One region of the Streptomyces sp. NPDC015130 genome, then DNA from elsewhere that is predicted to be linked to it. Evidence: riboswitches for the same ligand, from Rfam matches in the RefSeq annotation. Region 1 holds a riboswitch; each other region holds the start of a gene.
The links. A riboswitch is a leader RNA that binds a small molecule or an ion and turns the genes downstream of it on or off. The one in region 1 is predicted to bind cobalamin.

Region 1 (7,318 bases):
ACCTGTTCTCGCACCGCAGCGGCCTGCCCGACCATGCGGGCGACCTCCTGGAGGACCTCGGCTACGACCAGGAGTACATCCTGTCCCGTCTGCGGTACGAGCCGCTCGCCCCGTTCCGCGCGAGCTACGCGTACACCAACTTCGGTCTGACGGCGGCCGCCGAGGCCGTCGCCGCCGAGAAGAAGGTGACCTGGGAGAAGCTCGCCGAGGACACCCTCTACAAGCCCGCCGGGATGAACGACACCAGCTCCCGCTTCGAGGACTTCGCCGCGAACCCCGACCGGGCCCTCGGGCACGTCAAGACGCCCGACGGGACCTGGAAGCCGCGGTACGTCCGCGACCCGGACGCCCAGTCGCCGGCCGGCGGCGTCAGCTCCTCCGCCCGGGACATGGCGGTCTGGCTGCGGCTCCAGCTCGGCAACGGCGAGCTCGACGGCCGCCGGATCGTCGCCGAGGACGCCCTGACCCTCACCCACCACCCCGAGGCCGTCTCCTCGCCGCCCCGCGCACCGGCCGGCCGGACCGGCTTCTACGGCCTCGGCTGGAACGTGTCGTACGACGACGAGGGCCGGCTGCGCCTCTCGCACACCGGCGCGTTCGCGCTCGGCGCGCACACCAACGTCACGATGCTGCCGGGCGAGGAGCTCGGGATCGTCGTCCTCACCAACGGGGCGCCGGCCGGGGTCGCGGACGCCGTCGCCCTCGACTTCTTCGACGTCGCGCAGACCGGCGAGCCGAGCCGGGACTGGCTGCCGCTCGTCAACGCGGTCTACGAGCAGGAGGCGGACGCCGGCCGGTCCGCCACGGACTTCGCGAAGCCGCCCGCCGACCCCGCCCCGGCGAAGGCCGCCGCCGCCTACACGGGCACGTACGCCAACGACTACTACGGCCGGCTGACGGTCGCCGAGGAGGGCGGCGGCCTGGTCCTCCGGCTGGGGCCGGAGCCCCAGACGTACCGGCTCACGCACTACGACGGGAACACGTTCAGCTTCCCGACGCGCGGGGAGAACGCCGTCGGCCCGACCGGCGTCACGTTCTCCCCGGACGGGAAGACCGTCCGCGTCGAGTACCTGGACCAGGAGGGTCTCGGTACCTTCACCCGTGCTTCGTAGGGGCGCCTGCTCAGCCGTACCGGCGCGGCGTCCAGGCGATCGTCCTGCCGTCGGCCCGTTCGACCGCCCGCGTCTGCGAGGAGCCGACCAGGAGCAGGGTCCGCATGTCGACCTCGGACGGCTCCAGGGTCTTCAGGGTCAGGACGCGGACCGACTGCTCGGGGCCGCCCACGTCACGGGCGACGACCACCGGGGTCTCCGGGTCGCGGAGTCCGAGGAGGAGGTCGCGGGCCGCGGCGACCTGGTGCGTACGGGACTTGGAGCCCGGGTTGTAGAGGGCGATGACCAGGTCGGCGCCGGCGGCGGCGCGCAGCCGGGCCTCGATGACGTCCCAGGGCTTGAGGCGGTCCGACAGGGAGATCGTGGCGTAGTCGTGGCCGAGGGGGGCGCCCGCTGCGGCGGCGGCCGCGTTGGCGGCGGTCACCCCGGGGAGGACCCGTACGGGCACGTCCGCGTACTCCGGCTCGCAGGCGACCTCCAGGACGGCGGTGGCCATCGCGAAGACGCCCGGGTCGCCGCCGGAGACGACCGCGACCTTCCGGCCGCGCCGGGCCAGGTCGAGCGCGAACTCGGCGCGCTCCGACTCGACCTTGTTGTCGGAGCCGTGCCGGATCTGGCCGGGGCGGAGCACCGGCACCCGGTCCAGGTAGGTGGTGTAGCCGACGAGGACGTCGGCGTTGACGAGCGCACCGCGCGACTCGGGTGTCAGCCAGGGCGCGCCGGCCGGGCCGGTGCCGACGACGACGACCTCGCCCGCCGCGCGGACGGGGGGCTCCTGGTCGACGCGGGAGGGCAGGACGGCGACGGAGAAGTACGGGACCGACTCGGGGTCGATCTCGGACAGGGTGCCCGTCCGCTCGCCCGCCATGAACGCCCGCTCCACGTACCGGGCGTCGTCGAGGCGGCCCGCCCGCTCCAGGGCGCGCTTCACGGTGGGGAAGGTGCGGCCGAGCTTCATGACGACCGCCGAGTCGGTGCCCGCGAGGCGGGCCGTCAGCTCGTCCTCCGGCAGGGTGCCGGGGATGATCGTGAGGACCTCCTCCGCCTCGCACAGCGGCTCGCCGAGCCGGGCGGCGGCGGCGCTCACCGAGGTGACGCCGGGGATGACGGTCGTGTCGTAGCGGTCCGCGAGCCGCTTGTGCATGTGCTGGTACGAGCCGTAGAAGAGCGGGTCGCCCTCGGCGAGGACGGCGACCGTGCGGCCGGCGTCGAGGTGCGCGGCGAGGCGGGCCGCGGCCTCCTCGTAGAAGTCGTTCAACGCGCCCCGGTAGCCGCCGGGGTGGTCGGTGGTCTCGACGGTGAGCGGGTACATCAGCCGCTCCTCGACGTGGTCCTCGCGGATGTGCTCGGCGGCGATGGAGCGCGCGATCGAGCGGCCGTGGCGGGCCGAGTGGTAGGCGACGACGTCGGCGGCGGCGATGGCCTTGACCGCCGCGACCGTCATGAGGTTCGGGTCGCCGGGGCCGAGCCCGACGCCGTACAGCTTGCCGGGCGCGGCGGCGGCCCGGTCGCCGGTCGTGGCGTCCGGCCGGTCGGCCGTCGGGTCGCCGGTCGTGTGCGCGCTGCTCATGCCTGGATCTCCGCTTCGTGAGCGATCGCGTTGATCGCGGCGGCCGTCATGGCGCTGCCGCCGCGCCGGCCCCGTACGACCAGGTAGTCGAGGCCGAGCCCGTTCTCGGCGAGCGCGTCCTTGGACTCGGCGGCGCCGATGAAGCCGACCGGTATGCCGAGGACGGCGGCGGGCTTCCCCGCGCCCTTCGCGATCATCTCCAGGAGGTGGAAGAGGGCGGTGGGGGCGTTGCCGATGGCGACGACGGAGCCTTCGAGGCGGTCCCGCCACAGTTCGAGCGCGGCGGCGGAGCGGGTGGTGCCGAGTTCGGCGGCGAGGCCCGGCACGGTCGGGTCGGAGAGCGCGCAGAGCACCTCGTTGTCGGCGGGCAGCCGCTTGCGGGTGACGCCGCTGGCGACCATCTGCGCGTCGCAGAGGATCGGGGCGCCGGAGCGGAGGGCCTCGCGGGCGTTCGCGACGACCCGCGGGGAGTACGCGATGTCCTGGACGAGGTCGGTCATGCCGCAGGCGTGGATCATCCGGACCGCCACCTGGGCGACGTCGGCGGGCAGGCCCGCGAGGTCCGCCTCGGCGCGGATCGTGGCAAAGGACCGGCGGTAGATCTCCGCCCCGTCCTTCTCGTAGTCGAACATCCTGTTGCTCTCGCTCATCTCGTCGTGCGGGCCGTGGTCACTGCGTCGGGCAGGGCGGTACGGGGGGTGGGGGCGCCGTCCACCAGGTAGGCGCCGTCGGCGGTGGCGACGACGTCGACCCAGGTGCCGTGCGGGTGCCCGCAGCGGCGCTCGCACCCGGAGTAGTGGACGGGGAGGCCCCGTGCCGACCCCGGGACCGCGTCCGCGCGGACGTCCGCGAGGGACTTGGCGCAGCCCGGCCGCCCGGTGCAGGCGCTGACGCCGGCCCAGGGGGAGTCGGGGCGGGTGATCAGCCCGTGGGCTTCGAGGGCGGCGAGCCGGTCCTCGTACGGCCCCGCTCCGGCTCCTGCGACGACCGCGCCGCGCCACGGCGTCAGCCGGACCTCCTCGGCGGGCAGCAGCGCGCGCAGCTGGGCGGCGGTGAGGCGGCCGAGGGGCGCGAGGACGTACAGGGAGCCGGCGCCGAGGGGCCCGGGGGTGAGCGGTGGGCCGTGGACCAGCAGGGAGTCGGCCGCCGTCACGGGCTCCGCCGCGATGCCCGCGCGGTCGAGCGCGCCCGCCACGTCAGGGGCGCAGCCCTCGGGCAGCTCCCGCACCCGCCAGGCGCCGGTCCCGGCGGCGCGGGCGGCGTCGAGGAAGGCCCCGGCGGCGGCGAGCGCGGCGCGGGGCGCGTCGGCTCCGGCGACCCGCCAGGCCCGCCCGCCGACGTACAGGCGCGCGGCGCCCGGCTCCGGCGTGGTGCTCGGCCCCGGCGTGACGCCCGGCTCCGGCGTGACGCCCGGCTCTGGCGTGACGCCCGGCTCCGGCGTGACGCCCGGCTCCGGCGTGGTGCTCGGCCCCGGCCCCGCACCCGGCTCCACTGCGACCAAGGTCACATCGCCGCCGAGGCCCGCCACGTCGGCGCGGCCGTCGTCGAGGACGAAGAGGAAACGGCCGGAAAGCGCCGCTGCCCAGGGCTCGGCGCAGAGCAGGGCGTCCAGCTCGCGGGCCCACAACTGGACCTCGGGGCCGCCGAGTCCGTCGAGGCCCGCGGCGGGGGAGGCCACGATGTTGCGCACGCGCTCGTGCGTGGGGGAGGGCAGCAGGCCCGCCTCCGCGAGCAGCGCGGCGAGCTCCGCCCCGCACTCCTCCGCGAGGCCGCGCAGCTCCGCGTTCCCCCGGGAGGTGAGGCTGATCCGCCCGTCGCCGAGGGTCTCCGCGGCGGCCGCCAGCGTCTCGACCTGATGCGCCGTCAGGCGTCCTGCGGGCAGCCGCAGTCGGGCCAGCCGGCCGTCGTCGGCGGCGTGCAGGCGCAGCGCCCCGGGGCAGGCGTCGCCACGGTCCCGCTTGCGCGCTTCGTCCCGTTCGGGAGTCGAGGGTGGGGTGGGCGGCATGGCGGCGAGCATACCCACGGGGAACCGGGCCGCCACCGAGTGTGATCCGGCCGACTCCACGGCCCGCCCCGCCCCGCCGACGCCACGATCTAGGATGCAGATCGGCATGGGGTCCCAGGACCCCGGGGAGGAAGCCCGGTGAGAATCCGGCGCGGTCCCGCCACTGTGAGCCCGTACCGGCGACGGTACGGGTGAGTCAGGAACTCCCGCCGTCCACACGACCACCCGGGGCGCGGACAACCCCGAGGAAGGGCCTGCGCTCGCCATGCTTCTGCTGCTGTCGCACTCCGACACCGACCTGCTCAGCGCCCGCGCGGCGAACGCCGCCTCCGCCGGAACCGGCGGCCCGGTGGAGTACCGCTTCGCCAACCCCTCCCGGCTGCCCCTCGCCGACCTCCCCGGCCTCCTCGACGGCGTCGACCTCGTCGTCGTCCGCCTCCTGGGCGGCATCCGCTCCTGGGAGGAGGGGATCGACGCGATCCGCGCCACCGGGAAGCCGGTCGTCGTGCTCAGCGGCGAACAGGCCCCCGACGCGCAGCTGATGGAGACGTCGACCGTCCCCGTCGGCGTCGCCACCGAGGCGCACGCCTACCTCGCGCACGGCGGCCCCGCCAACCTGGAGCAGCTGGCCCGCTTCCTCTCCGACACCGTCCTCCTCACCGGCCACGGCTTCGAGGCCCCGGCCGCCGCCCCCACCTGGGGACCGCTGGAGCGCACGGCCCGACGCACGGACGGCCCGACGATCGCGGTGCTCTACTACCGCGCCCACCACATGAGCGGGAACACCGCCTTCGTCGACACCCTCTGCGCGGCCGTCGAGGACGCGGGCGCGCAGGCGCTCCCGCTGTACGTGGCGTCGCTGCGGGCCCCCGAGCCCGAGCTGCTCGACCGGCTCCGCACCGCCGACGCCATCGTCACCACCGTCCTCGCGGCGGGCGGCACCAAGCCCGCCGAGGCGCAGGCCGCCGATATGGGGATGGCGCAAGGCGCCTCGTTTGAGGGCGGTGGTGGGCGACGGGCGGGCGAGGAGGCCTGGGACGCGGGCGCGCTCGCCGCGCTCGACGTGCCGATCCTCCAGGCGCTGTGCCTGACCGGTTCGCGGGAGAACTGGGAGGAGAACGACGAGGGCCTGTCGCCGCTGGACGCGGCCAGCCAGGTCGCCGTGCCCGAGTTCGACGGCCGGCTCATCACCGTCCCGTTCTCCTTCAAGGAGATCGACGCGGACGGCCTGCCCGCGTACGTCGCGGACGCCGAGCGCGCCGCCCGCGTCGCCGGGATCGCGGTCCGTCACGCGCGCCTGCGGCACATCCCGAACGCGGAGAAGAAGCTGGCGCTGGTCCTCTCCGCGTACCCGACGAAGCACTCCCGCATCGGCAACGCGGTGGGCCTGGACACCCCGGCCTCCGCCGTGGCCCTCCTGCGCCGGCTGATCGCCGAGGGGTACGACTTCGGTCCGGCCGAGGACCTCCCGGGCCTGGTCTCCGGCGACGGCGACGAGCTGATCTACGCCCTGATCGAGGCCGGCGGCCACGACCAGGACTGGCTCACCGAGGAGCAGCTCGCCCGGAACCCCGTCCGCATCCCGGCCGCCGACTACAAGCGCTGGTACGCCGAACTCCCCGCCGAGCTGCGGTCGGACGTCGAGGAGCACTGGGGCCCGGCGCCGGGCGAGATGTTCCTGGACCGCTCCCGCAACCCGGAGGGCGACATCGTCCTCGCCGCCCTGCGGCGCGGGAACCTGCTGATCCTCATCCAGCCGCCGCGCGGCTTCGGCGAGAACCCGATCGCGATCTACCACGACCCCGATCTGCCGCCGTCCCACCACTACCTGGCCGCCTACCGCTGGATCGCCGCCCGTGCCGAGGACGGCGGCTTCGGCGCCGACGCCATGGTCCACCTGGGCAAGCACGGCAACCTGGAGTGGCTGCCCGGCAAGAACGCCGGCCTGTCCGCCGCCTGCGGTCCGGACGCGGCCCTCGGCGACATCCCGCTGGTCTACCCCTTCCTCGTCAACGACCCGGGCGAGGGCACGCAGGCCAAGCGGCGCGTGCACGCGACCCTCGTCGACCACCTGGTGCCGCCGATGGCGCGCGCCGAGTCCTACGGCGACATCGCGCGTCTGGAGCAGCTCCTCGACGAGTACGCGCAGATCTCGTCCATGGACCCGTCCAAGCTGCCCGCGATCCGCGCGCAGATCTGGACGCTGATCCAGGCGGCCAAGCTCGACCACGACCTGGGTCTGGAGCAGCGTCCGGAGGACGACGGCTTCGACGACTTCCTGCTGCACGTCGACGGCTGGCTGTGCGAGGTCAAGGACGCCCAGATCCGCGACGGTCTGCACGTCCTCGGCGGCGCGCCGGAGGGCGAGGCCCGGGTCAACCTGGTCCTCTCGATCCTCCGTGCCCGCCAGATCTGGGGCGGTACGCAGGCCCTCCTCGGCCTGCGCGAGGCCCTGGGTCTCGACGAGTCGGCCGCGACCCGGACGACCGCCGACGAGGCGGAGGCGAAGGCGCGCGAGCTGGTCGAGGCGATGGAGGCCGCGGGCTGGTCGGTGGACGCGGTCCCGACGGTGGCGGACGGCCACGGCCCCGAGGTGGCGGCCGTCCTCCGCTTCGCCTGCGAGCAGGTCGT
Region 2 (7,318 bases), on a different contig from region 1:
TCCACACGTCCCCCGTCTCGTGGAAGTGGGCCAGGGCGGCCTCGAAGCCGGGCCGGACGGGGACGACGACGCGCGCCGCACCGGCCTTGAGGAAGGCCTCGAACTGCGGGTCGGCGTCCTGCGTGAGCAGCAGCTCCTGCCACCGCGGGGGGCGGCCCCAGTAGTAGGGGTAGCAGGTGTGCATGAGGTTCTCCCACTCGAAGGCGCGCTCGAAGAACGCCACGACGGAACCCCATTCCCGCACGGCGAGGGGATCGGGGAGCGCCGCGCCCGGTGGCGCGGGTGCCGGTGCGGGTGTCGGCAGCCAGGTCTGCGGGTGCTCGCCGAGCAGCAGGAACACGAAGGCCCGCTTGAGCTCCTGGAGGGTGACGGCCGGGTCGTGGCCCAGTCCGCCGGCGGCGGCGAGCTGGGCGCGCGTGGCGGCGACGTAGCGGGCGAGCTTCTCCTCGTACTCCGCGAGCTTGCGCTGGTAGCCGCCGACGATGGTCGCGTGGGTCTTCAGCTGCCACTGGGCATAGGCCTCGTCGGTGCGCTGGCAGACCAGCGCGACGGCGTAGGCGACGGAGACGACCTGCGCGAAGGAGCGGACGCCGACCGGGACTTCACCGGTCTCCCCCGCCATCGTGAACGGGGCGTTGAGGAAGGGGTTGCCGCCTCCGGACTCCTGCACACGGCGGTGGATGCTCTCGCCGACGACGACTTCGAGGGCTGCTCCCGGGGGCGGTGCCAGGTAGTCCATGTTGGTGGTCTGCACATAGCCGGCGACCGCCTTGTACCCCTCGGGTACGGGCAGTTTGAAGGAGGCCTGCTGGGCGACGTGGGACTCCCCTCCGTACGCCGCGACCTTCTTGCTGCCCTCGATCACCTGAGTCTGCGAGATCGTCTTGGCGTAGACCGCGGGCGGCGGGGTGACGGAGCCGGTGACGCCGTACTGCGTGGCGTACCACATGTAGTTGGAGGCGTTGATCTGGTCGGGGTACAGCCCGGGGTCGAGGGGCTTGACCAGCTGGAAGTGCTCGGGCTTGGCGGCGTCCTTGAGTGCCTGGACGAGCACGGCGGCGGGTTCGGGCACGACGACGTCGTACATCAGGCGCTTGCCGTAGTTGAGAGTCCGCAGGTTGTAGACCTTGTCGACCCATTGGTAGATCCCGCGGATCTTCTCCACGCCCTGGTGGTTGTCGAGGACGTGTCCGACCCGCTCGACATAGCTGCGGCTCTCCCGGCTCACCCTCTGCCGGCGCACTTCCGAGGTGCGTCGCTCGACCGACCTGGCGACGACGCTCTGGGCGAAGTTGCTCTTGTTGTTCTCCACCAGCCGCCCGTAGTCGGAGGAGGTCATGCCGTCGCCGGAGGTGCTGCTCTGCCGGCCCGACTCCCGCTGGGTCTCGGCGGCGAGCTCGTTGCGCTGGGTGGACTGCTGGTCGCGCTCGTCGGTCTGCGAGGTCAGCGTCTCCTCGGTCTCGATGATCTCCGAGCTCTCGGATCGGCGGGTCCAGCGGCGGAGCTGTTCGTGCTCCAGGACGTTCTCGATGTGGGAGATCTCGCCCGCCCGGTATCCGACGGTCTCCTGGCGCACGACGAACAGGTTGCCCACGCCGGCCGGGCGGGTGACCGCCTTGCTGAAGTCCGGGGCGCGGGCCTGGTCCACCTCGGCCGTGGGGACGACCGGCGTGGTCTCGGCGAACAGCTGCCCACCGACCCGGTAGACCTTGGCCGTCGTGGGCGCCTCCTCGGGCAGCAGTTCCTCGTTGAGCGACACGAGTCGCTGCCCGATGCGGTCGAGCGCCACGGGGACGGCGGTCCGGTCGACCTTGACGTCCAGCTTCGCCATGGCGGCGCGCTCGTCCTCGCCGAACCGCCTGCGCGCCGTCTCGGCCAGCAGGATCGTCGAAGGCCCGGCGGCGACCGCGGCTGAATCGCCGATCTCGGAGCGCCCCTCCTCCACCGCGACGCCTCCCGAGTCCGTGGCCGTGGCGACGGCCTGCGGTGGCGGTGGCTCGGAGGCGGTGACCTCCAACTCTTCTGGGCGCACGGCGAGAAGCTTGTCGTAGGCGGCCTGCAGCCGGTCCCGCTCCCGCCGCAGCGTGTGGGTCCGCTCGTGCCGCGCGGCCGTCTCCGCGGCGGCGCCCTCCTCGGACGCTCGGACGGTTCGCCCTTCGGCCGACGGGTGTGCCACCGCCGCGAGCGGGCCGGGCGGGATCCTCAGGGGCCGTGCAAGCAGGCGCCGCACCTCCTCGCGGTTCAGCTTGTCCGGCGGCGGGTTCGGGGCGGCGGGCGCGGCGGAGCCGCCGGGCGGGGCCGCGGCTGAGACGGACCCGGACGGAGACGCGGAGGCGGAGGCGGGGGTGGCGAGGTGTCGCAGGAAGGACGCGGCGCGGAGTTGCCGTACGACGGTCGCGGTGTCGACCGCCGCGTATCCGGTGGCGAGCTTCACCGCCACGACCGCGTTCTGCAGGAGCTCCAGGTCGCTCTTGAAGGCCGCACCGGCGACCACCTGCGCGACGGGCGCGCCGAAAACGTCCTGGACGAGCTGCTGGACCTTCTGGGTGTTGACCGTGGGCAGTTGCTCCAGCGCGGCCTCCAGCCCGCCGAGCTTCTGGCCCAGTTTCGTCGGATCGGCCGTGGGCGAGGAGAACCGCTCGGACAGGAACTTCTCGGCAAGGGCTCGCACTTGAGCGGCCGGCGAGGGCGGCGGATCGTCCACTGCGGAGTCCGGCCCCGCGTCCGCGCCGCCCCCGCCGCCGCCCGCGGCCTCCTCCAGGTCCTGCTGGAACGTGGACTGGTTCGTGGCGTCGATCGCGTCGGTCCGCGCCGGTACCGCGAAGTCGTGCTCGATGTATCGGAAGAGGTCAACCATCACTCGTCTCCCCTGGACCGGGGCGGCCGTGGGCACTCCCGCCCGATGCCGCCCGTCATCTGCGAAGTGACTCAACGTTACCAGTGGATTACATCACGTGACCGATACTTCACTCGATCAGGTGAGACCCCGTCACCTCGCCCTGACGCCTGACCCCTGTGGTAGCTTGCCCGGGCCAGTCGTACCTCTGTACATATCGACGCGGTATGTGCACGGGTCAGGGAATCCGGTGGGAATCCGGAGCTGACGCGCAGCGGTGAGGGTGACGGGCGGAGCAACTGCCACTGGGTCCCGAGGGGTCCGGGAAGGCGTTCCGTCCGGACGACCCCGAGTCCGAAGACCTGCTGGCGGCCCCGGTCGGCACACCGTCGCCCGGGGAGCACCGTACGACAGGCTCCGCGCATGAGCCGTGACGCAGAGGACTCCTCCGTGCCGCTCGCACACCCCGTCCGTTCCACCGTGCTCCTCGTGGCCGGTGCCCTCCTCGTGGCCGGCTGCGGCTCCGGCGGTCCGGCACCCGCCGGTCCGGCGGCGAAGGGGGCGGCCTCCGGCTACCCCGTCTCCCTCGACAACTGCGGGCAGCGGGTCGAGGTCGACCGCGCCCCGCGCCGTGCCGTCGCCCTCGACCAGGGTTCGGCCGAGATCATGCTGTCGCTCGGTCTGGCCGACCGCATGGTGGGGACCGCCACGTGGACGGACCCGGTCCTCAAGGGGCTGGAGAAGGCGAACGCGAAGGTCCCCCGACTCGCCGACCGTTACCCGTCGTTCGAGAAGGTGCTCGACACCGAGCCCGACTTCGTCAGCGCCTCCTTCCTCTACACCCTGGGCAAGGGCGGGGTGGCGCCCCGCGAGCGGTTCGCGAAGCTCGGCGTCCCCACCTACCTCTCCCCCACCGACTGTGTCGGCAAGGACAACAGCGGCGACGGCGACGGCGTGCGCACCCGGCCGCTGACGATGGACGCCGTGTACGGCGAGATCCATGACCTGGCGCGGGTGTTCGGCGTCCCGGAGCGCGGCGAGAAGCTCGTGCGCGAGCTCCGTGCGCGGGTGGAGAAGGCCAGGGCCGGTGCCGACTTCGGCGACGCCTCCGTCCTCTACTGGTTCTCCGACTCGCAGGGGCCGTACATGGCCGGGTGCTGCGGCGCCCCGGGGATCGTCAGCGGGACGCTCGGCGTGAGGAACGTCTTCGACGACACCAAGGAGGAGTGGCCGCAGATCAATTGGGAGACCGTCGCCGACCGCGACCCCGACGTGCTGGTGATCGCCGACCTGACGCGTAAGGCGCAGTCGGCCGAGAGCGCCGCGAAGAAGATCGAGTTCCTGGAGTCCCACCCCGTCACCCGGAACATGACGGCGGTGAAGGGCAAGCGGTACGTGATCCTCAGCGGCCAGGCCATGAACCCGACCGTCCGCACCGTGGAAGGCATCGAGAAGGTGGCCGCGGCCCTGCGGACGTACGGGCTCGCGAAGTGATCCCGTCCCGTACGGAGACGCAGACGGAGACGGAGACGCAGACGCAGACGCAGACGCAGACGGGTATATGCGTCGGTGCCGGTGCGGTCCTCGGGGTCGTCCTCCTGTGCGTCTCCGTCGCCCTCGCCGTCACCTTCGGGCCGGCCGACATCCGCGTCGCCGACACCTGGTCCGTGGTCGCCTCCCACCTCGGCGGGAAGCCGTCCGGGCTGAGTGCGATCCGCGACGGCATCGTCTGGGACCTGCGGCTGCCCCGCACGCTCCTCGCCGCCGTGTGCGGGGCCGGACTCGCGGTCTGCGGCGCGGTGATGCAGTCCCTCCTGCGCAATCCGCTCGCCGACCCGTTCGTCCTCGGCGTCTCCTCCGGCGCCTCGACCGGCGCCGTCGCGGTGGTCGTGCTCGGCGTCGGCGGCGGCGTGGTGTCCGTCACCGGCGGCGCGTTCCTCGGCGCGCTCTGCTCCTTCGCCCTGGTCCTCCTGCTCAGTCACACGCTGGGCGGGTCGACGGACCGCGTGGTCCTGGCGGGGGTCGCCGCGATGCAGCTCTTCTCCGCCCTCACCTCCTTCGTGGTGATGACCGCCGCCGACGCCGAGACGACCCGGGGCATCCTCTTCTGGCTGCTCGGCTCGCTCGCCGGCGCCGGCTGGACCGACGTCGGCGTGTGCGCCGCCGTCCTGGCCGGGGCGCTGCTGGTCTGCGGCGGGCACGCCCGGACCCTCGACGCCTTCGCCTTCGGCGAGGACGCGGCGGCGACGCTCGGCGTCTCCGTGGCCCGGACCCGTCTCGTGCTCCTGTCGGTCACCGCCCTGCTCACCGCCGTCCTGGTCTCCTCCGCGGGCGCGATCGGCTTCGTCGGCCTGGTCCTGCCGCACGCGGTACGGGCCCTCGCCGGCCCCGGTCACGCCCGGCTGCTGCCGCTGACCGCACTGGCCGGGGCGGTGTTCCTGGTGTGGGCCGACACCCTCGCCCGTACCGTGCTCGACCCGCAGGAGGTGCCGGTCGGCGTGGTGACGTCGATCGTCGGCGTCCCCGCGTTCGTCCTCGTCCTGTACCGCACCAGGAGCACCCGATGACCCGCACTCCGACGCGTACCGAGGGCGCCGCCCCGGGCCTGCGGGCCGAGCGCGTCTCCCGTACGGCCGGCGGCGCCCTCGTCCTGGACGGGGTGACCCTCGCACCGCGCCCCGGCACGCTGACCGGGCTGCTGGGCCCGAACGGTTCGGGCAAGTCCACCCTCCTGCGGGTCCTGGCGGGCGTGCTGGCGCCCGACGCCGGGGTCGTGACCCTGGACGGCGACCCGCTGGGCACCGTCCCGCGCCGCACGCTCGCCCGGCGCGTCGCGGTCGTCGAGCAGCACGCCGACACCCAGGTCGACCTCACCGTGGCCGACGCCGTACGCCTCGGCCGGATCCCGCACCGGCGGGCGTGGTCGCCCGCGACGGCCGCCGACGAGGCCGCCGTCCGGTCCGCCCTCGCCCGGACCGGGCTGACCGGCCGGGCCGGGCGGAGCTGGCGCACGCTCTCCGGCGGTGAACGCCAGCGCGTCCAGATCGCCCGCGCCCTCGCCCAGGAGCCGCGCGAGCTGCTGCTCGACGAGCCGACCAACCACCTCGACATCCAGCACCAGCTGGACCTGCTGGGCCTGGTCGCCGGGCTGCGCCTCACCTGCGTCGTCGCGCTGCACGACCTCAACCTCGCGGCGATGTACTGCGATCACGTCGTCGTCCTGCGCGAGGGCGGGGTGGTGGCCGCCGGGCCGGTCGAGGAGGTGCTGACCGCGCGGCTCATCGAGGACGTGTACGGCGTCCGGGCCTCCGTGACCCGCCCGGAGCCGGGCGGCCGCCCCCACATCCGCTTCCTCGGCACGGCGCAGGCCGGGGAATGAGGGCCCCGAGGCCGGCGGCCGCGAGGAGGGAGTGAGGGCCCCGAGGCGGGAGTGAGGGCCCCGAGGCCGGCGGCGCCGAGGCGGACCTGACGGACTTCGGCACCCGGCCCTGGGCGGAGAGGACGAGCGGCGCCGACGGCCTCGCCGACGCCCGATTCATGATCGCCACCGGCCTCCGCCGCGGCCGTCCGCAGGTCCGGGGCATCACGCCGGGCGCGTCATGGGCAAGGCCGATCTGGAGAGGTCAAGGTCACAGTCGATCACTCTGCTGTCACTCAAGGGGCTTCACCTAGCATCCGAGGCATGACTGTGCTGCCTGACGATGGCCTCTCCCTGGCCGCCGAGTTCCCCGCAGCGACCCACGACCAGTGGCGTCGCCTCGTCGCGGGCGTGCTGAGCAGGTCGGGCAAGGACGTGCCGGACGCCGAGGCCGAGGACGCCCTGTCCACGGCCCTCGAGGACGGCCTGCGCGCCCGCCCCCTGTACACGTCCGCCGACGACGCTCCCGATCCCGGCCTCCCCGGCTTCGCCCCGTTCGTACGGGGCGGCCGTGCGGAGGGCAACACCGCGAGCGGCTGGGACGTGCGCCAGCGGCACGTGGCGGCCGATCCCGAGGCGGTCCTCACCGACCTGGAGAACGGCGTCACCTCGCTGTGGCTGGCCGTCGGGCCGAACGGCGTGCCCGTCGCCGAGCTCGACCGGGTCCTCCAGGGCGTCTACCTCGATCTTGCCCCGGTCGTCCTCGACGCCGGACCGGAGACCCAGGCCGCCGCGGACGAACTCCTCGCGCTCTACGAGCGGCGTGGCGTGGCGCCCGAGGCCGCCGCCGGCAACCTCGGCGCCGACCCGCTCGGCACCGAGGCCCGGACCGGACAGGCCTACGACGGTGACGACCTCGCCGGGACCGTCGCACTGGCGCGGCGCTGCGCGGAGACGTACCCGCAGGTGCGGGCCGTGACCGTGGACGCGCTGCCGTACCACGAGGCCGGCGGGTCCACCGCGCAGGAGCTGGGCTGCGCCCTCGCCGGCGGTGTCGCCTATCTGCGGGCGCTCACCGAGGGCGGCCTGACCGTCGAACAGGCCCTCGGTCAGCTGGAGTTCCG
Region 3 (7,318 bases), on a different contig from region 1:
GGAGCGGTCGCTGCCCGGCTTGAGCAGCACGGGGTTCATGAGCGCGGTCGGCTCGACGCGGGCGGCCTGCGCCTGCATGGCCTGGGCCCGCCCGATCTCGGCGCCCTCGCGGGTCACGAAGGAGTTGAGGGACATGTTCTGCCCCTTGAACGGCGCCACCTTCAGGCCCTTGCGGACCAGCCAGCGGCAGATGCCGGCCGTCACGACGCTCTTGCCGGCGTCGGACGTGGTCCCGGCGACCAGCAGCCCCCCACCCCTCATGCGTTCCTCCGCTTCACGGCACCGATGATCATGCGGCCGCCGACGCAGGCGGCCAGGGTCAGTGCGGTCACCCGGCGTGAGAGCCGGACCGCCCGGTCGATGTCGGCGACCTCGACGGGCCGCCCTTCCCCGTTCAGCACGGGCCGGTGCTCGACCCGCCCGCCGTACGCGAGGGTCCCCCCGAGCCGTACGCCGAGGGCGCCCGCGAAGGCGGCCTCGACGGGGCCCGCGTTGGGGCTGGGGTGCTTCGCCGCGTCCGCCCGCCAGGCCCGTACGGCTCCCCGCGGGTTCCCTCCGGCGAGCGTCGCGGCGGCGGCCGTCAGCCGGGCCCCGGGCCAGCCCGCCACGTCGTCGAGACGGGCCGAGGCCCAGCCGAAGCGCCGGTGGCGCGGCGACTTGTGGCCGACCATGGCGTCGAGGGTGTTGACGGCCCGGAAGGCGAGGAGGCCCGGCACGCCCGCGACCGCACCCCAGAACAGGGCGCCGACCACGGCGTCGGAGGTGTTCTCGGCGACGGACTCGACGACCGCGCGGGCCATCGCGGGACCGTCCAGGGACTGCGGGTCGCGCCCGCACAGGTGCGGCAGCCGCTCCCGGGCGACCTCCAGGTCCCCGGCGGCGAGCGCCCCGCCGATCGCGCGGGCCTCCCGCCCCAGGGTCGTACCGCCGACGACGGCCCACACGGAGGCGGCGGTCAGTGCGACGGCGGCGGCCGGCCGGTCCCGGACGGCCCGGGCGGCGAGGGCGCCGAGGGCGGCGGTGGAGCCGGCGCAGACGGCGGTGTGCAGGGCGCCCCAGCCGCGGTGGTCGTGGTGGAGGCGCTGTTCGACGGCGGCGGCGGCCCGGCCGAAGGCGGCGACGGGGTGTCCGCGGCGGGGATCGCCGACGAGCTGGTCGACGGCGAGCCCGAGGGCGGCGCCGTACGCGAATCCGCCCGGGGAGAGGCGGCTGGCTCTGATGCGGCCGGGCATGGGCGCATGTCCTCACTCAGGGTCCGCGCCCTGGATCGACGTGACCGGCGGCGAGAGTTCCTGACTCCCGGACCCCTCGGATCCGGTCACAGTGGCGGGACCGCGCCGGATTCGCACCGGACTTCCTCTGCTGCCGCCGTAATGGCCTCGGCAGTCCACCACGGGCCGCGAACAGCCGTCAACTCACCCTTGACCTGCGACGGGTCACTGTGCGAAGCACCACAAACACGGCGGCCGGGCGGCCCGTCACCCGAAGGTGCGGACCGCCCGGCCGCCGTGGAGAGAGAGGACCGTCAGACGACGATCAGGTAGATGCCGTACGCCACGGCCGCCGCGCACAGCGCGAAGCAGGCGTAGGCACCGGTGCGGGCCAGGGTCGCGGAGCCGCCGTTCGCGGCCGCCTCCTCCTGCTTGCCGAGGCCGACGATCCCGAGGGTGAAGAGGCCCACGAGGGCGACGGTCGCCAGGAGGCTGACCCCGAAGACGGAGCCGAGGGCTGCCCAGTCGATCTTCATGTCGTTCGTTCCTTACACCGTTGCGGCGGGGGCCGGGGGAGCGGTCGGGTCCGTGGGAACCGGCGCCGGGATGGTGGTCTTGAGGTCCTCGTCCGCGACGGCGGCGACGGAACCGGCGGCCGGCGGCGGGGTGACGGCCGCGATGGCGGTGGTCACGACGCCCGCGGGCTCCTCGTCCAGGTCGTCGGCGGTGACGTTGTGGTGGTCGACCGGCTTGCGGCGGGAGAGCGCCCAGATCACGGCCGAGCCGGAGACCAGCAGGACGGCCGTGGCGGCGATGCCCCAGGGGCCCTGCTTGGTGAGGAACTCGGCGCCGGCGCCGACGAGACCCGCGGCGGGCAGGGTCAGACCCCAGGCGACGAACATCCGGGTGGCGGTCGACCAGCGGACGACACCGCCCTTGCGGCCGAGGCCGGCACCCATCACGGCACCCGAGCAGGACTGCGTGGTGGAGAGGGAGAAGCCGAGGTGCGAGGAGGCCAGGATGACCGTGGCGGCGCTGGTCTGGGCGGCGAAGCCCTGCTGCGGCTGGAGGTCGGTGAGGCCCTTGCCCATGGTGCGGATGATGCGCCAGCCGCCGAGGTAGGTGCCGGCCGCGATGGCGACACCGGCGGAGACGATGACCCACATCGGGGGGTTCGAGCCGGGGGCGACGACACCCTGGGTGACCAGGGCGAGGGTGATGATGCCCATCGTCTTCTGGGCGTCGTTGGTGCCGTGGGCGAGGGAGACGAGACCGGCGGAGGCGATCTGGCCGGCCCGGTAGCCCTTGGCCGTCGACTTGGCCTCGGGGTTCGCCTTGATCTTGTACGTCAGCTTCGTGGCGGCCATCGCGGCGAGACCCGCGACGAGCGGCGCGGCGACGGCCGGGATGAGGACCTTGGTGACGATGGTCGAGCCGTTGACCGCGGACCAGCCGGCCGACATGACCGCGGCGCCGATGAGGCCGCCGAAGAGCGCGTGGGAGGAGCTGGACGGCAGGCCCAGGAGCCAGGTCAGCAGGTTCCACAGGATGGCGCCCACGAGCGCCGCGAAGATCACTTCTGTACGAATGCCCTCTTCGTTGATGATCCCGCCGGAGATCGTCTTGGCGACCTCCACGGACAGGAACGCGCCGACGAGGTTCAGCACGGCGGACATGGCCACCGCCGTCTTGGGCTTCAGTGCACCGGTCGAGATGGTCGTGGCCATCGCGTTGGCGGTGTCGTGGAAACCGTTCGTGAAATCGAACACGAGAGCTGTCACGACCACAATGGCGAGCAGCAGCGTGATGTGTTCCATTTACCCAGGCAATCGTTTGACGTCAGTGGCTCGACGAACGTAGGCAACCTGGGTGAACGGAAGATGAACTGGGGCGGGCGACGTGGTGTCCCCATCCGGTGTCAAGACATTCCGCTTAGCCCTCGACGGAGCCGGTGTCCACGATGCGGTCACCCTGCGACCCCGGGTAATCCGGGCCCTCGCGGGGCTCCGGCACCCCGGCCCGGCCCCTCCCCCGCCACCCCGTTCCGCCCCCTGGACCGGACCATCCGACCGGGGGACCCCGTCGAGGAGACCCATGTCACTCCCCGGAGGGACCCGGCGGAGGCGGCGGCCGGCGCCCGGCCCCGGGAACCACGGGCGGCACCCCGGCCGGGTCCGCCCGGTGGCAGGCCGCCCGTCACCTGCCGACACTGGGATCGTGCGCCCGGCTACAGCGACGGCAGCGGCCGTCACCACCCTGATCGGTGTCGGCGCGGCCGCGGTAGCGGCCGGCCGGTACGCCAGCGACGTCGCCCTCAAGGTGCCGTCCGGACGACCACTCCCGGGAGACCCGAGACTGACCGTGCACGCCACGGGTCCCGAACGGATCACCCTCACCCGCAGCCTCGCCTCGCTGCGCCCCGGCACGTACGGCATGGAGGCCCCCGGCCTGCACGCCGTCCTCGGTCCCGTCCTCGACCGCGTCCCGCACACCGCCGACACCGTCGTCCGCCGGCTGGAACGCGTCGAGCTCGGCGCCCTGGGCCCCGGCGTACGAGTCCGCCTCACCCCCCAGCTCCACCGGGGCACGCCGACGAGCGCCCTCGGCCTCGCCCACGAGGACGTGGAGATCCCCGGCGAGCTCGGCCCCCTGCCCGGCTGGCTCGTCGCCGGCCCGCGCACCACGTGGGTGATCGCGCTGCACGGCCTCGGCACCACGCGCGAGCACCCCCTGAACCTCGTCCCCTTCTTCAACCGGCGCAAGATCCCGGTCCTCGTCCCCACCTACCGGGGCGACGAGGGGGCGCCCCCCTCCCCGGACGGTCTCGCCCACCTCGGCGACTCCGAGTGGCGGGACGTCGACGCCGCCATCCGGTACGCCGTCCGCCGCGGCGCCGAGAAGGTCGTCCTGCACGGCTGGGGGACCGGCGCCGCGATGGCCCTGCGCGCCGCCGCCGAGTCCGGCGTACGGGACCGGATCAGCGGCCTCGTCCTCGACTCCCCGGTCCTGGACTGGGAGGCCACCCTCCGCAACCTCGCCGCGGCCCGCCACGTCCCCGGCCCCCTGCTCCCGCTCGCCGTCCGCGCGGCCCAGGGCCGGACCGGGGTCCACGGGGACCGGCTCCAGGCCGCCTCGGAGCCGGGCGCCCTGCGCGTCCCGGTCCTCGTCCTGCACGGCCCCGACGACACGATCGCCCCCTGGGAGCCGTCCGTCGAGCTCGCCGCCCGCCGCCCCGACCTGGTCAGCCTGCACACGGTCCGGCACGCCCCGCACGCGGCGATGTGGAACGCCGACCCCGTCCGCTACGAGGAGGCCCTGCGCCGCTTCCTCACCCCCCTGCTCTGACGGCGCCTCCGCCGCCCCTCCGACGGCCCCGCCCGTGGCCGTTCTGACGAGGCAGCGGATTCCGATTGGGCTTTCGGGCCGTCAGCGGGAAGACTGCCCCCGTGACGTCTCGAAAGCCCGATGAACCATTGGCGCGCAACTCCAGACTCCGACTCGTCCGCCCGCGGGCGCTGGCCACCGCCCGACGGGCCGTGACGACCCGGCGCACCCGGCCGGCGCCGCGGCCGCCCGAGGGCACTCCGCCCCGCGCGGAACTCGCCCGCCAGGCCCGGCACGTCCTCGCCGACGCCGTACGGATCGCCCGCTGGGCAGCCGTCGAGCGCGGACCCGAATCCGCGCTCCGTACCGGCACCGCATCCGTCCCCGCCCAGGAACGGGCCGCGGCCGCCCTGGACCTGACGCCCGGCCAGATCCGGGCCGGCTGGGACCGCGCCCGGCTCGCGGGGCTCGTCGAGCTCCACGGCGACACCGCCCGCCCCGGCTGGCGGCTGCAGGCCTGGGACCGGGACGACTCCGCCGTCCTGCGCGGCTGGGTCGCCCTCTTCGACGCCTGGTCCCTGGTCCACCCGGCGCCCGAGGGCGTCGCGCCCAGCGCGGTCGCCGAGGTCGTCGAGGCCGTCCCGCAGGTGCTCTCCCTGCTCCAGCTCTCCCAGGGCCCGGTGCTCGTTCCGGTTCTCCTCGATCTGCTCGGCCAGCGCGTCGAGGAGCTGCGCGAGGAGCGCTGCGAGGTCCCGGTCGCCGACCAGACCCCCGACCGGGCGGGCACCGCTCCCGACCCGGCGGACACCGCCCCCGGGGCACCCCCCGGCACGGACGGGCTCCCGACCCTCCTCGACTGGGCCCTGGAGGGCCTCGCCGCCGTCGGCGCGCTCACCCTCGACCCCGGCGCGGACGCCGGGCACGCCACGCTGACCCCGCTCGGCAACTGGGCGGTCTGGGTCAAGCTGGAGCAGATCTGCGTCGCCGCCCAGAGCCCCGCGGGCAACATCGAGCAGTCCGCCGAGGACATGCTCCGCGGCTGCGCCCGGCTCACCCCGGGACCGGCCCGCGCCGAGTACCGCGCCTGGCTCGCGGCCCGCACGCTCTCCAGCGCGGTGGCCGAGCTCCTCGCCGTCGCGCGTGGCGAGGACGCCCTCCTGCGCGGCCTCGCCTTCGAGGCGCTCCGGGTCGTCGGAGCCCCCGCCGAGGCCGAGGTCCGGGCCACCGTCGCCGAACCCTCCCTGCGGCCGTACGCGCTGCTCTGGCTGGCGGAGTACGAGGGCGCCGACCCCGACGACGCCCAGGAGGTGCTCACCCGCGAGGAGGCCACCTGGCTCTGGGTGGACACGGCCGCGGCCGTCGCCGACCACGGCGAGAGCGAGCTGCTCGTCCGCCACCTCGAGTCCGCCGTCCAGGGCACCGTCCCCGCGCTGCTCGACGAGGTCAGGGCCGTCGGCCACCCCCGTACCGTGCAGGTCCTGGTCGCCCTGGCCGCCGCCCATCCGGACCCGGCCCTGTCCAAGGCGGTCCGCAGGGCCGCCTTCCAGGTCCACACCGGCGGCGCCTGACCGGGGCGCGGTGCCACCCCCGACGAGCGACGTCCGACGCCCGGCGCCCGGCTACTCCGCGGCGCCGGGCGTGTAGGTCCCGAAGCTCCAGATGTTGCCCTCGGCGTCCCGGGCCATGTAGTCCCGCGAGCCGTACTCCTGGTCCGTCGGCGGCATCACGATCTCGGCGCCGTGGGCGAGGGCCCGCGCGTGGTGCTCGTCCACGTCGTCCACGTGCACGAAGACGCCCACCGGGCCCGCGCGGCCCATCAGCTTGTCGAACTCGCTGCCCGTGCCCCTGCTGCCGAGCATCACCATGCCGTTCCCGTACGCCAGCTCCGCGTGCGCGATCAGCCCGTCCTCGGCCTCGTACACGGCGCTCGCCGTGAAACCGAAGCCCTCCGTGAGCAGCTTGATCGCGGCCTTCGCGTCCTCGTACGTCAGCGTCGGACAGATGTGGGGTGCCTCAGCCATCCCGACCACTTCCTCTCGATTCGGCCGAATGTGACCTGGATCTCAGTCTGGCAGCCGCCACCGACAACTCAGCGGAAGGTGTCGCACCGGGCCATGTCGCCGGTCCGGTAGCCCTGGTGGAACCACTGCTGCCGCTGCGCCGCCGAGCCGTGCGTCCAGTTCTCCGGCGTGACCCGGCCCTGGAACCTCTCCTGGATCCGGTCGTCGCCCACCGCGGCCGCCGCGTCGAGGCCGTCCCGGATGTCCGCGTCCGTGAGCCGGGTCAGCAGCGGGCGGCCCGTCCGGTCGTCGGGGGTGGTCGTCGCGTGCCGCGCCCACACCCCGGCGTAGCAGTCGGCCTGGAGCTCGACCCTGACGGCGTTGGAGTCCGCGCCGGTGCGCCCGTCCCGGGCCCGGCCCAGGGTCCCCATCAGGTTCTGGATGTGATGGCCGTACTCGTGCGCCACCACGTACGCCTGGGCGAAGGGGCCGCCGCTCGACCCGAACGTGGTCCGCAGCTCCTCGAAGAAGCCCAGGTCCAGATAGACCTGCCGGTCCCCGGGGCAGTAGAAGGGCCCGACGGCCGAGGTCGCCGAGCCGCACGCGGTCCCGACCCGCTGGGTGAACATCACGGTGGCGGCGTTCCCGTAGGTCCCGCCCCGGCGCGCGTACTCGGTCCGCCAGAAGTCCTGGAGGCTGTTGACGACCGCGACGATCCGGCAGTCCTCGCGGGTGTTCGCGTCCGAGCCCTTCCTGCAGCTCTGGTTCACCTGGGCCGCGGAG

Region 2: linked by a shared signal. The riboswitch ahead of ACF08F_RS16370 (ABC transporter substrate-binding protein) and the one ahead of cobN (cobaltochelatase subunit CobN) in region 1 are both predicted to bind cobalamin.
Region 3: linked by a shared signal. The riboswitch ahead of ACF08F_RS36770 (cobalamin biosynthesis protein) and the one ahead of cobN (cobaltochelatase subunit CobN) in region 1 are both predicted to bind cobalamin.

Annotation. Positions count from the first base shown of each region.
Region 1 covers NZ_JBIBVC010000001.1:393,901-401,218, forward strand. The annotation lists gene ACF08F_RS01880 (serine hydrolase) at 1-1,112, shown strand, start outside; gene cobJ (precorrin-3B C(17)-methyltransferase) at 1,123-2,556, opposite strand; gene ACF08F_RS01890 (precorrin-8X methylmutase) at 2,679-3,314, opposite strand; gene ACF08F_RS01895 (cobalamin biosynthesis protein CobG) at 3,329-4,699, opposite strand; cobalamin riboswitch at 4,779-4,912, shown strand; gene cobN (cobaltochelatase subunit CobN) at 4,953-7,318, shown strand, end outside.
Region 2 covers NZ_JBIBVC010000007.1:39,827-47,144, reverse strand. The annotation lists gene ACF08F_RS16375 (hypothetical protein) at 1-2,857, opposite strand, end outside; cobalamin riboswitch at 3,077-3,200, shown strand; gene ACF08F_RS16370 (ABC transporter substrate-binding protein) at 3,260-4,330, shown strand; gene ACF08F_RS16365 (FecCD family ABC transporter permease) at 4,396-5,403, shown strand; gene ACF08F_RS16360 (ABC transporter ATP-binding protein) at 5,400-6,215, shown strand; gene ACF08F_RS16355 (methylmalonyl-CoA mutase family protein) at 6,519-7,318, shown strand, end outside.
Region 3 covers NZ_JBIBVC010000029.1:53,472-60,789, reverse strand. The annotation lists gene ACF08F_RS36775 (cobyric acid synthase) at 1-261, opposite strand, end outside; gene ACF08F_RS36770 (cobalamin biosynthesis protein) at 258-1,232, opposite strand; cobalamin riboswitch at 1,267-1,399, opposite strand; gene ACF08F_RS36765 (hypothetical protein) at 1,526-1,747, opposite strand; gene ACF08F_RS36760 (anion permease) at 1,760-3,028, opposite strand; gene ACF08F_RS36755 (alpha/beta hydrolase) at 3,429-4,556, shown strand; gene ACF08F_RS36750 (hypothetical protein) at 4,685-6,103, shown strand; gene ACF08F_RS36745 (VOC family protein) at 6,155-6,556, opposite strand; gene ACF08F_RS36740 (neutral zinc metallopeptidase) at 6,625-7,318, opposite strand, start outside.